Regions from separate parts of the Nitrosococcus wardiae genome, predicted to be linked through region 3. Evidence: predicted binding sites of a transcription regulator. Region 3 holds the regulator's gene; each other region holds the start of a gene.
The links. Region 3 encodes sigma-54, which starts transcription at its own class of promoters, with help from an activator protein. Its sites were predicted from a motif close to TGGCANGNTNCNTGCTT; they were not measured.
Positions count from the first base shown of each region.

Region 1 (3,279 bases), 580 kb from region 3:
CATATTCTATGCATAAGTATTAGGATAAGGTAGCAGTATGACTTTATACCTCACGCTTAAATATATCCACCTTGCCAGTGTAGCGACTACTTTGGTGCTTTTCATTGGGCGCGGCTTGTGGATGCTGTTTTCTCCCCAGTATTTGCAGCAACGCTGGGTGCGCATTGTCCCCCATATGGTGGATACGGTGTTATTGACAAGCGCTATTGGTTTAACGCTTATCTTGCATCAATACCCGTTTGTGAATGATTGGCTTACGGCAAAGGTCCTGGCGCTGATAGGTTATATCGTTTTCGGCAGTATTGCTTTGAAACGTGGTCGGACTAAGCCTACTCGGGCCATTGCAGGGTGTGTGGCCCTTATCTTATTTGGTTATATGGTTTGGGTCGCCCGCGGCAAGGTTCCCTTTCCATGGAGCTAATTAGGTTTAAATGGAGTGGTGGAGGTTTCCTGTGCGGGTATCCAAATGGTGCCAGCGCTACCGGTTTTCGCTGCGAGAAACCTGACGAAGTATCCAATCCATGGCAGCGTGGGGGAGCATACGTTTCAGCGCGGCAAAAACATGAGTGGGAGTGGTGACATAATAGCGTGCTCGGGGTCGTGGTGCTTCTAGAGCATGGATGACTTTTTTGAGCACGGACTCAGGGGGAAGGGTGAAGGGGACGGCGGGCCCGCATTTTTTTAGGCGCTGTTCCATAGCGAGATAGGTTTGGTAATGGGCGCTGCGTGTAGGGTCGATGTTTTCCAGGTACTTTTGATATGAATTGTGGCGGAATTGGCTACTGATGGGGCCAGGCTCAATAACAGAGACCTTAATTCCGCTTCCATAGAGCTCTAGGCGAAGAGTGTCTGCTAAGGCTTCCAGAGCATATTTGCTGGCGTTATAAGCTCCGCGGAAGGGCAGAGCGATAAAACCGAGCACAGAGCTATTGTAGATGATGCGGCCAGCGCCTTGATTGCGCATGGCGGGGATCAGGCGGTTGGTCAGTTCCTGAGTTCCTAGGGTATTGGTTTCTAATTGGGCTCGCAATACTTCCCGGCATAAATCTTCTACAGCACCCGGCTGGCCGTAAGCTGCATTGTTAAACAGAGCATAAAGTTGCCCCCCCGTTCGTTCCAGAACGGTGTCCACCGTATTAGCAATGGAGGCTTCATCGCTGAGTTCAAGGGAAATGGCCTCTAGACCTTCAGCCGTGAGTTCTTCGAGATCTTGGGTTCGGCGTGCTGTGGCGAAGACACGATAACCGCGGGCTTGTAACCCCCTGGCAACGCAGCGGCCAATGCCGCTAGAGCAACCGGTAACCAACACGGATTTAGAAGCAAATTTCTGATTCATAAATGTTTATAGCGTAGTTTTTCTTGTGTGTTAAGTTAATCGTCGCTTGCAACCTAGCAGGCAAAGTATGCCAGGATGACAAGGCAAGCGCTATTGCCGCCTGCGGCAATTATTTGCCGGGTGAGGATAGCTTGCCAGTAAATATTTAGTTTCTATCTGTTTGATTCTTAGCATTACTTCTAGGTGGCATAACCCTTGCATGTGTTTTAGGGTAATTCAATTTATTGATTGCCGGGAGTGAGCTATGTCTATTTCCTTTGATTCGGCATTGGGAATTCATCCTTATGCTTTGAGCCTTTGGTCTCGGCGCGCCGAATTATTGGCGGCCAATCTCGCTAATGCTGATACGCCGGACTATAAGGCAAGAGATATTGATTTTAAGACGGCACTCCAGCAGGCCCAGGGAACAGCCCTGCCACTGCAAGTCACCCATGCGAAGCATTTGCCTTCTGCGGCAGGGCAACTCCCTGGAGGGGAGGCCCTTTATCGCGTCCCCCTACAAGCTTCCATCGATGGCAATACGGTGGACAGCCAGGTGGAGCATGGTAAATTCATGCAGAATGCGCTCCAATACCAAGCCAGTCTCCACTTCCTGAGTGGCAGCTTCAAAGGACTGCGGTCGGCCCTGAAGGGAGAGTAGCGCCATGTCATTGTTCAAAATCATTGATATTTCGGGTACTGCGATGAGTGCCCAAACCCTGCGACTGAATACTACCGCCAGCAATCTTGCCAACGCCGATAGTGTCAGCAGTAGCGTAAATCAGACTTATCGGGCCCGCCATCCGGTGTTCGCTACTGTGTTGAATGAATTTAATCAAGGGGCGGCTACCGGGGGAGTGCAAGTGCTGGGGGTCGTGGAGAGCAAGGCCCCGCTACGGCAGGAGTATGCTCCTGATCACCCCATGGCCAACGAGGCAGGATATATTTTTCATCCCAATGTGAATCCCATTGAGGAAATGGCCAATATGATTTCGGCTTCACGCAGTTATCAGAATAGCGTGGAGGTTGCCAATACTTCCAAACAGTTACTGTTACGCACCCTGCAATTGGGTGAATAGCGGATAGGGAAAGCATTAAATAATGGTTACTGCGACCCATTCCAACCTGGATATTTATAAAGAATTAGGACTGACCCGACCACCCGATAAAAAGCCTCAAAACACCGAATTGGGGTTAGAACAATTTCTGAAATTGATGACTACCCAGCTTAATCACCAGGACCCTTTTGAACCCATGGATAATAGCACTTTCCTTGGCCAGATGGCTCAGTTTGGGACGGTGAGTGGGATTCAAGATCTGCAAAACTCCTTTAAAGAACTCAGCGGTTCCATGCAGTCCAATCAAGCGCTGCAAGCTTCGGGTTTAGTTGGCCGCTCGGTATTAGTGCCTTCGGAGGTCGGTTCGCTGGAGGCAGAGGGCTCCTTGCGGGGAGCTGTCAAGTTGCCTTCAGAAGCAAGCAGCCTGCAATTGAAGATTTTTGATCAAGCTGGCCAGTTGGTCCGGTCTTTAGATCTAGGAGCAGGCCAAAGCGGAACCGTTCACTTTGCCTGGGATGGTTTCAAGGAGGATGGGACCTCAGCCCCGCCTGGGCTTTACCAATTCAAGGTGGAAGGGGTGGTCGATGGCAACACCCAAGCCTTGCCTTCATTTGCGGTAGCGCGGGTGGACAGCGTGGTTATCAAAGAAGGGGGCGAAGGATTGACTCTCAATCTGGTAGGACAGGGGTCGGTACCCTTTGGTCAAGTGGAGCAAATTTTATAGGGTCTTGGGTCGAGGAGAAATGTTATGTCGTTTAATAATTCGCTTAGTGGTCTGAATGCTGCATCCTCTGATCTGGATGTGGTCTCAAATAATATTGCTAATGCCAACACCACAGGTTTTAAAAGGTCGCGGGCTGAATTTGCCGATATTTTTGCCGTCTCCTCTTTCGGCAGCCCGAAGAC
Region 1 is NZ_CP038033.1:1,825,165-1,828,443, forward strand. It holds gene E3U44_RS08835 (SirB2 family protein) at 38-421, shown strand; gene E3U44_RS08840 (SDR family NAD(P)-dependent oxidoreductase) at 479-1,336, opposite strand; gene flgB (flagellar basal body rod protein FlgB) at 1,581-1,976, shown strand; gene flgC (flagellar basal body rod protein FlgC) at 1,981-2,394, shown strand; gene E3U44_RS08855 (flagellar hook assembly protein FlgD) at 2,417-3,097, shown strand; gene flgE (flagellar hook protein FlgE) at 3,122-3,279, shown strand, end outside.
Region 1: the regulator sigma-54 is predicted to act here: its motif matches at 1,521-1,537, upstream of flgB (flagellar basal body rod protein FlgB).

Region 2 (3,279 bases), 720 kb from region 3:
CGTGCGGGGTTAACCCGGAGAGTTCTGGCGCTTCAGAGGTGCCAACGAAACGAGCTCATAGTAGTTAGTAACCTTCCCTCTTGGTCTATCGAAAGCGTCTAATTTTAGGATGAGGGCACTGATTACAGGTGCGACGGGTTTTATCGGTCAGCGCCTAGTCGCCCTATTATTACCGAGAGGAGATTCGATCCGAGTATTGGTGAGAAATGTAGAAAAGGCTAAAGCAATATGGCCTACCGATTCACTAAGCGTGTTTCGAGGAGATCTCACTGAGCCTCGAATGCTCGGTAACTTATGCAAAGATGTAGATACGGTTTTTCATCTGGCTAGTGGCAGCTTTGCCGAAGATGATGATAGCGGTGAAGTAGAGCAACTCCATCGAAAAGTTATCGTAGAGGGGACCAGGAAACTCCTAGAGTTGGCTGCACAAACCGGTGTTAGACGATTTATTTTTATAAGTAGTGTTAAGGCTATGGGCGAGGGAGGACGGGAGTGTCTCGATGAGGCCAGTCCTGTTGCTCCTCAAACCGCCTATGGTCGGGCGAAGTTAGCCGCTGAGCAGGTGGTACTGGAAGCGGGCCGTATTTACGATATGCAGGTTTGTAACCTGCGGCTTCCCATGGTATATGGGGGTGACCATAAGGGAAACCTCCCCCGAATGGCCATGGCAATTGATCGAGGGTGGTTTCCGCCATTACCTGAGGTGGAAAATCGGCGTTCCATGGTCCATGTGGATGATGTGGTGCAGGCAATGTTGCTTATAGCTGAAAACCCCCTGGCCGATCATCAAACTTATATTGTGACCGATGGCTATATTTATTCCTCTCGCCAAATTTATATATTGCTTTGCCAAGCATTAGACCGACATGTCCCCTGGTGGTACTTTCCGGCAGGGCTACTTCGAACGGGAGCTAAGGCGGGGGATCTTGTGGAACGGGTATTGAAGAGAAGAGTTCCTTTGAATTCTCGGGTTTTATACAAGCTCATCGGTTCTGCCTGGTATAGCTGTGCCAAAATACGGAAGGAATTAGGTTATAGGCCCCAGCATTCGCTGGAGACGGCCTTGCCTGAGATCCTCGCAAATCTTGGTTTGTTGCGCTCCCCTCCGAAATCACTGGAATTGCCTCAGAATAGCACGGGGGATCGAGAGCAAAGTTAAGGTGACGGACCCGCAGGGTGTCTTTCGAAAAACTATAGCGGCTCCCCTTGAGCTGCAACCCAGTTGGCCCGGAGTAAGCCTGACCGACCTCTTTTAAATCCCTCCCTTCCAGGAACGGGCGTTTACCGGTCTGCATGGGTCCACAGAGCCCACGGTCCCGATCACCCTTGCCCGCCAATGGTCTCGTCACGCTGACCTCAAACCTAACCTGATAATTCATGAGATCACCACAAAGGCACTAAGAGGTCAAAAAGTTAAATAGATTAAAATAAGTTGCTTGGTTAGCAATGAGCCTATCCATCAATTTCTCCCACCTGAGTGAGATTCCCTCACCTTCGTGTCCTTTGTGTCTTGGTGGTGAACAATTCAGGCTAATAAAGTTCCATCTAAATGGGAACCGCTGTTAGAGCGGAAAGTCAATTTTTTGTCAAAGTACTGCCAAGAAGAGGGGTCATTTATTTGACGGTTAAGGACCCCTTTGCGGTAAGGTCATTTAAATCAGTAAGTTCTTTTATCTTCACAGGAACTGGCACGGGGTTTGCTCAAAATCAAGAGTAATAATTCTTGCTTGAGAAGAGGAATAGACCCCATGGCTCAGAGTAGTGAGGTGGATTGGGAGGTTAAGGGCAGCGGTATCTCTAAAAGGACCCTGATTATTCTTGTCAGTATTATCATTGTGCTAGTGGTCGTAATAGCGGTGGGAGTAGTTTTATTTCTAACCGGTGCGCTCACGCCTAAAGCCGCTATCAGGGAGGCTGCTGCTGATAGCGTCGAAGTATCAAAAGTCCCTCAATATCCTGCCATTTATCATTCCCTAGCCCCTGCTTTTGTGGTCAATTTCTATCGCCAAAGCCAGCGTCAGGTGCGTTTTTTGCAAGTTAAGATGGAAGCGATGGCCCGTGATTCAGAAATAATCGAAGCCATAAAAAACCACAGGCCAGCTATTCGCAACAGCCTATTGCTGCTGTTAAGCCACCAGGACTACGAAACACTACATACCATTGAAGGTAAGGAGCAACTGCGGGAAGCTGCACGGCATGAGATCAATCAGGTTTTGGAAGATCAGGCTGGGATCAAAGGAGTAGAAGCAGTTTATTTCACCAGTTTTATAATGCAATAACCCATGGCTGCTACCGACATTCTTTCTCAGGATGAAGTCGATGCCTTGCTGTCAGGCATGAGCGATGGCGAGGTTGATATCGAGACCGAAGCTATAGCAGGTGAAGAGGCGGTTCGCCCCTACGATTTTGGCAGTGAAGACCGCATTGTTCGAGCCCGCCTGCCAGCTTTGGAGATGATTAATGAGCGTTTCGTCCGTCAGCTTCGCCGCAGCCTATTTAACCTATTTCGGCGCGCTATCGATGTGACGGTGTCGGGTATGCAGATGGTTAAGTTTTCCGAATATATCCACACCTTGTTTGTTCCTACTAGCTTGAATATGGTGCAAATGTCCCCCCTACAGGGCACTAGCTTGCTCGTGTTTGACCCGAAGCTGGTGTTTATGATGGTGGATAATTATTTCGGTGGTTCAGGCCGAACTTATGCTCGCCGCTCCCAGGCCTGTATTGAAGGTCGGGAGTTTACGCCCACTGAAGTACGTATTGTCCAGCTCGTCCTCAAGAAGGTGTTTGCAGATCTGGAGCAGGCTTGGGAGCCCGTACTCGCGGTGCGTTTTGAGTATCTACAGGCAGAACCTAACCCTCTGTTTGCCACCATTGTTAGCCCCAGTGAAGTGGTGGTGGTCTCCACCTTTTACGTGGAGTTCGATGGAGGGGGGGGGGAATTCCATATTACTTTGCCCTATGCCATGCTGGAGCCCATTCGTGAATTATTGGAGGTGGGAAGGCAAAGTGGCGCCAACCAAGTAGACGAACGCTGGGATCAGGCTCTGCAAGAAAAAATTCTGGAAGCAGAGGTCGAGCTATCCTGTACCCTTGCAGAGACCCAACTTTCCTTACGAGAAATATTAGCGCTTGAGCCGGGTGATATTTTGCCCATTGACTTGTCCTCTACCCTCACTGCCTTGGCAGATGGGGTTCCGGTGTTTCGTGCCCGTTATGGGGTTCATAACGATAATTACGCCTTGAAAGTAGTCGAATCTTTGCCCCATCAGGGATTGT
Region 2 is NZ_CP038033.1:517,221-520,499, reverse strand. It holds gene E3U44_RS02595 (glycosyltransferase family 2 protein) at 1-68, shown strand, start outside; gene E3U44_RS02590 (NAD-dependent epimerase/dehydratase family protein) at 110-1,159, shown strand; gene E3U44_RS02585 (flagellar basal body-associated FliL family protein) at 1,749-2,279, shown strand; gene fliM (flagellar motor switch protein FliM) at 2,283-3,279, shown strand, end outside.
Region 2: the regulator sigma-54 is predicted to act here: its motif matches at 1,687-1,703, upstream of E3U44_RS02585 (flagellar basal body-associated FliL family protein).

Region 3 (3,279 bases):
TCAAGAAGGTGATAACCAGGAGCTCAATCCTGAATTAACCCATGGGCGAACTACAACTTGGCTAAACTTACGTACCGGCCCCGACACCGATTACAGCAAAACAGCGCTCCTCCCACCCCGAACGCCAATCACTATCCTAGAGCGGCAAGAGGAATGGTTACACATCTCCACACTAGCCAAAGGCGAGTCAATAGAAGGTTGGGTCCATGCCGACTTTATTCGCTTGCTAGATGGACACAGGGAATAACCCTATTGCCCCATGAGCAGGCTATCAGCCTATCACCTTGCCAAATGCTACCAATCCCGCTGGGTGGTCAGGGATGTTTCTCTAGAACTCTCAAGTGGCGAAGTCGTGGGCCTACTCGGCCCCAATGGTGCCGGTAAGACAACTTGTTTCTACATGCTAGTGGGCTTAATTTCAACCGACAAAGGTCTCATTTCTTTAGACCATCACGAGATCACTCAATACCCCATTCATCGCCGGGCCCGCTTAGGAATCAGCTACCTGCCCCAAGAAGCCTCGGTTTTCCGCAAGCTGACCGTGGCCGAAAATATTATGGCCATCGCAGAAACCCGAAGCGATCTGACAAAACCAGAGCGCCGACAGCTGGTGGACGCGCTGCTGCATGAACTGAACATTACCCATGTGAAAAAAACCTTGGGGATGAGCCTCTCGGGCGGAGAGCGGCGGCGTGTTGAAATTGCCCGTGCACTGGCAGTAGAACCACAATTTATACTATTAGATGAGCCTTTTGCCGGAGTGGACCCTATTTCGGTGCTAGACATCCAGGGTATCATCCGGCAACTGACAGAACGGGGGATCGGTGTCTTAATTACCGATCACAATGTCCGGGAAACCCTAGGAATTTGCCAGTATGCTTATATTGTGAATGAAGGTGAAGTCATCGCCAAAGGTCAACCTCGGGAAATTCTTAATAATGAACGAGTAAAGGAAGTTTATTTGGGGTACAATTTTCATCTTTAACGGCTGTTATGGCATGTTTATTGCCAACTATACGTTCATTGCTGAATATAATAAATAGCAATCCAATAGCAGGCAGAGCTCAGGTATGAAAACCTCTCTCCAACTACGCCTTGGGCAACAACTTACGATGACACCCCAGCTGCAGCAAGCCATTCGCCTGTTGCAGCTCTCGTCTTTGGAACTACAAACTGAAATCCAACAGGCGCTAGAATCGAATCCGCTGCTTGAGCAAAGTGAAAGCGAAGAGGGACAGGAGCGTTTAGACACCGATGAGGTAAAGGAAGCCATCACCCCTGAGGGCAATGAGATAGCCACCTCACTCGGCGAGGCAATCCCCGACGAATTGCCGGTAGACAGCAGTTGGAACGATATCTATGACAGCTTACCGTTGCCTGCTTCCTCTGGAGAGGAATTCTTACCCGATCTGGAAAACCAAGGCAATCGAGAAGAAACCTTACAAGAACACTTGCTTTGGCAGGCTCGTTTGGCGGCGACCAACGAGAAGGATCTCGTCATTGCCACCGCCATTATCGATTCGATTAATGAAGAAGGCTATTTATGCGGCACTCTTGAGGAGATACAACAAAGCCTAGGAGAGGAAATCGAGGTTGAGCCCAAGGAAGTGGAAGTTATCTTGCATCAGGTACAAAATTTCGACCCCCCTGGTGTTGGAGCCCGTGACTTAGGTGAGTGCCTACTGTTACAGCTGAAACAATATCCCCCGGACACCCCTTGGCTAGAAAAAGCAAAGCTGCTGTTGTCCCACTATCTCGACACACTAGGTAAACGGGACTATGCCCAATTAATGCGGGCAATGAAATTATCGGAACAAGAACTGGGAGCGGCCATCCACTTGATTCAATCCCTCAATCCACGGCCAGGAACCCAAATACAACCCAGTAAAACCGAGTACGTCGTGCCTGATGTCTATGTCACTAAGCAAAGTGGCAGCTGGCATGTTGAACTTAACCCTGATATCGCGCCACGTCTGCGGGTTAATACCCAGTACGCCAGCCTGATCCGGCGGGCTGATGACAGTCTCACTAACAGCTATCTTAAAAACCAGCTCCAAGAAGCCCGCTGGTTCCTTAAAAGTTTACATAGCCGCAATGAAACATTACTTAAAGTTGCGTGCTGCATCGTGGAACGCCAACAGGGATTCTTAGAGCAGGGCGAAGAAGCCATGCGTCCTTTAGTACTCCACGATATTGCAGAAGCCGTCTCCATGCATGAATCCACTATCTCGCGGGTCACAACCAACAAATATATGCATACCCCCCGAGGAATCTATGAGCTAAAATACTTTTTTTCCAGCCATGTGGCTACCAGCAGCGGGGGAGAATGCTCTGCAACTGCCATCCGCGCCCTTATCAAGAAATTAATTGCCGGGGAAGAGCCCCGCAGGCCCCTAAGCGATAGTAAAATCGCGCAAATCTTAGCCGAACAAGGCATTAAAGTGGCACGGCGTACCATCGCTAAATATCGGGAGAACTTGAACATCCCCCCCTCCAATGAACGGAAACGATTGATCTAAAGAGCAAAATAATTAAGGAGCAATCCATGCAAGTAAATATTACTGGCCACCACGTTGAAATCACTCAAGCCCTGCGGAACTATGTGGAAAATAAGTGTGAGCGCCTAGAACGCCATTTTGATCAATTGACTAATATTCACGTCGTCCTTAGTGTTGAAAAAACGAGGCAGAAAGCTGAAGCAACACTGCATGTGAGCAAGGCCAATGTGTTTGCCTCCTCTGAAGACGAAGACATGTATACCGCCATTGACGATCTGGTGGACAAATTAGATCGGCAAATTAAAAAGCACCGAGAGAAATTGACCGACCATCACCGCAGTGAGGGAATAATGAAAAAGCAACAACAAGGATAGATTAACCCCAATCATGCAAATTACCGAGTTTCTTGTCCCCGAACAAATCGCTGTGGGTGCCGTTGCAGGCAGCAAAAAACGTGTGCTAGAGCGGCTCAGCGAGTTGCTTACCCGAGGCGCGGATGACCTGGACTCGGCGGATGTTTTCGACTGCCTACTTGCTAGGGAACGTCTTGGCAGCACTGGTCTTGGGGATGGGATCGCCATTCCCCATGCCCGCATGGCTGGCAATCAGCATACCCTCGCAGCATTAGTTCGCCTGGACCAAGGAATTGATTTTGATGCCCTCGATCAACAGCCGGTCGATCTATTCTGCGCCCTGCTGGTTCCGGAAGAATCAGCCCAAATTCACGTGCAGCTGCTTGCCCAATTGGCAGAAATGTTCCGTGATCCGGAATTCTGTGCCC
Region 3 is NZ_CP038033.1:1,240,714-1,243,992, reverse strand. It holds gene lptA (lipopolysaccharide transport periplasmic protein LptA) at 1-247, shown strand, start outside; gene lptB (LPS export ABC transporter ATP-binding protein) at 260-985, shown strand; gene E3U44_RS06105 (RNA polymerase factor sigma-54) at 1,071-2,519, shown strand; gene hpf (ribosome hibernation-promoting factor, HPF/YfiA family) at 2,531-2,872, shown strand; gene ptsN (PTS IIA-like nitrogen regulatory protein PtsN) at 2,886-3,279, shown strand, end outside.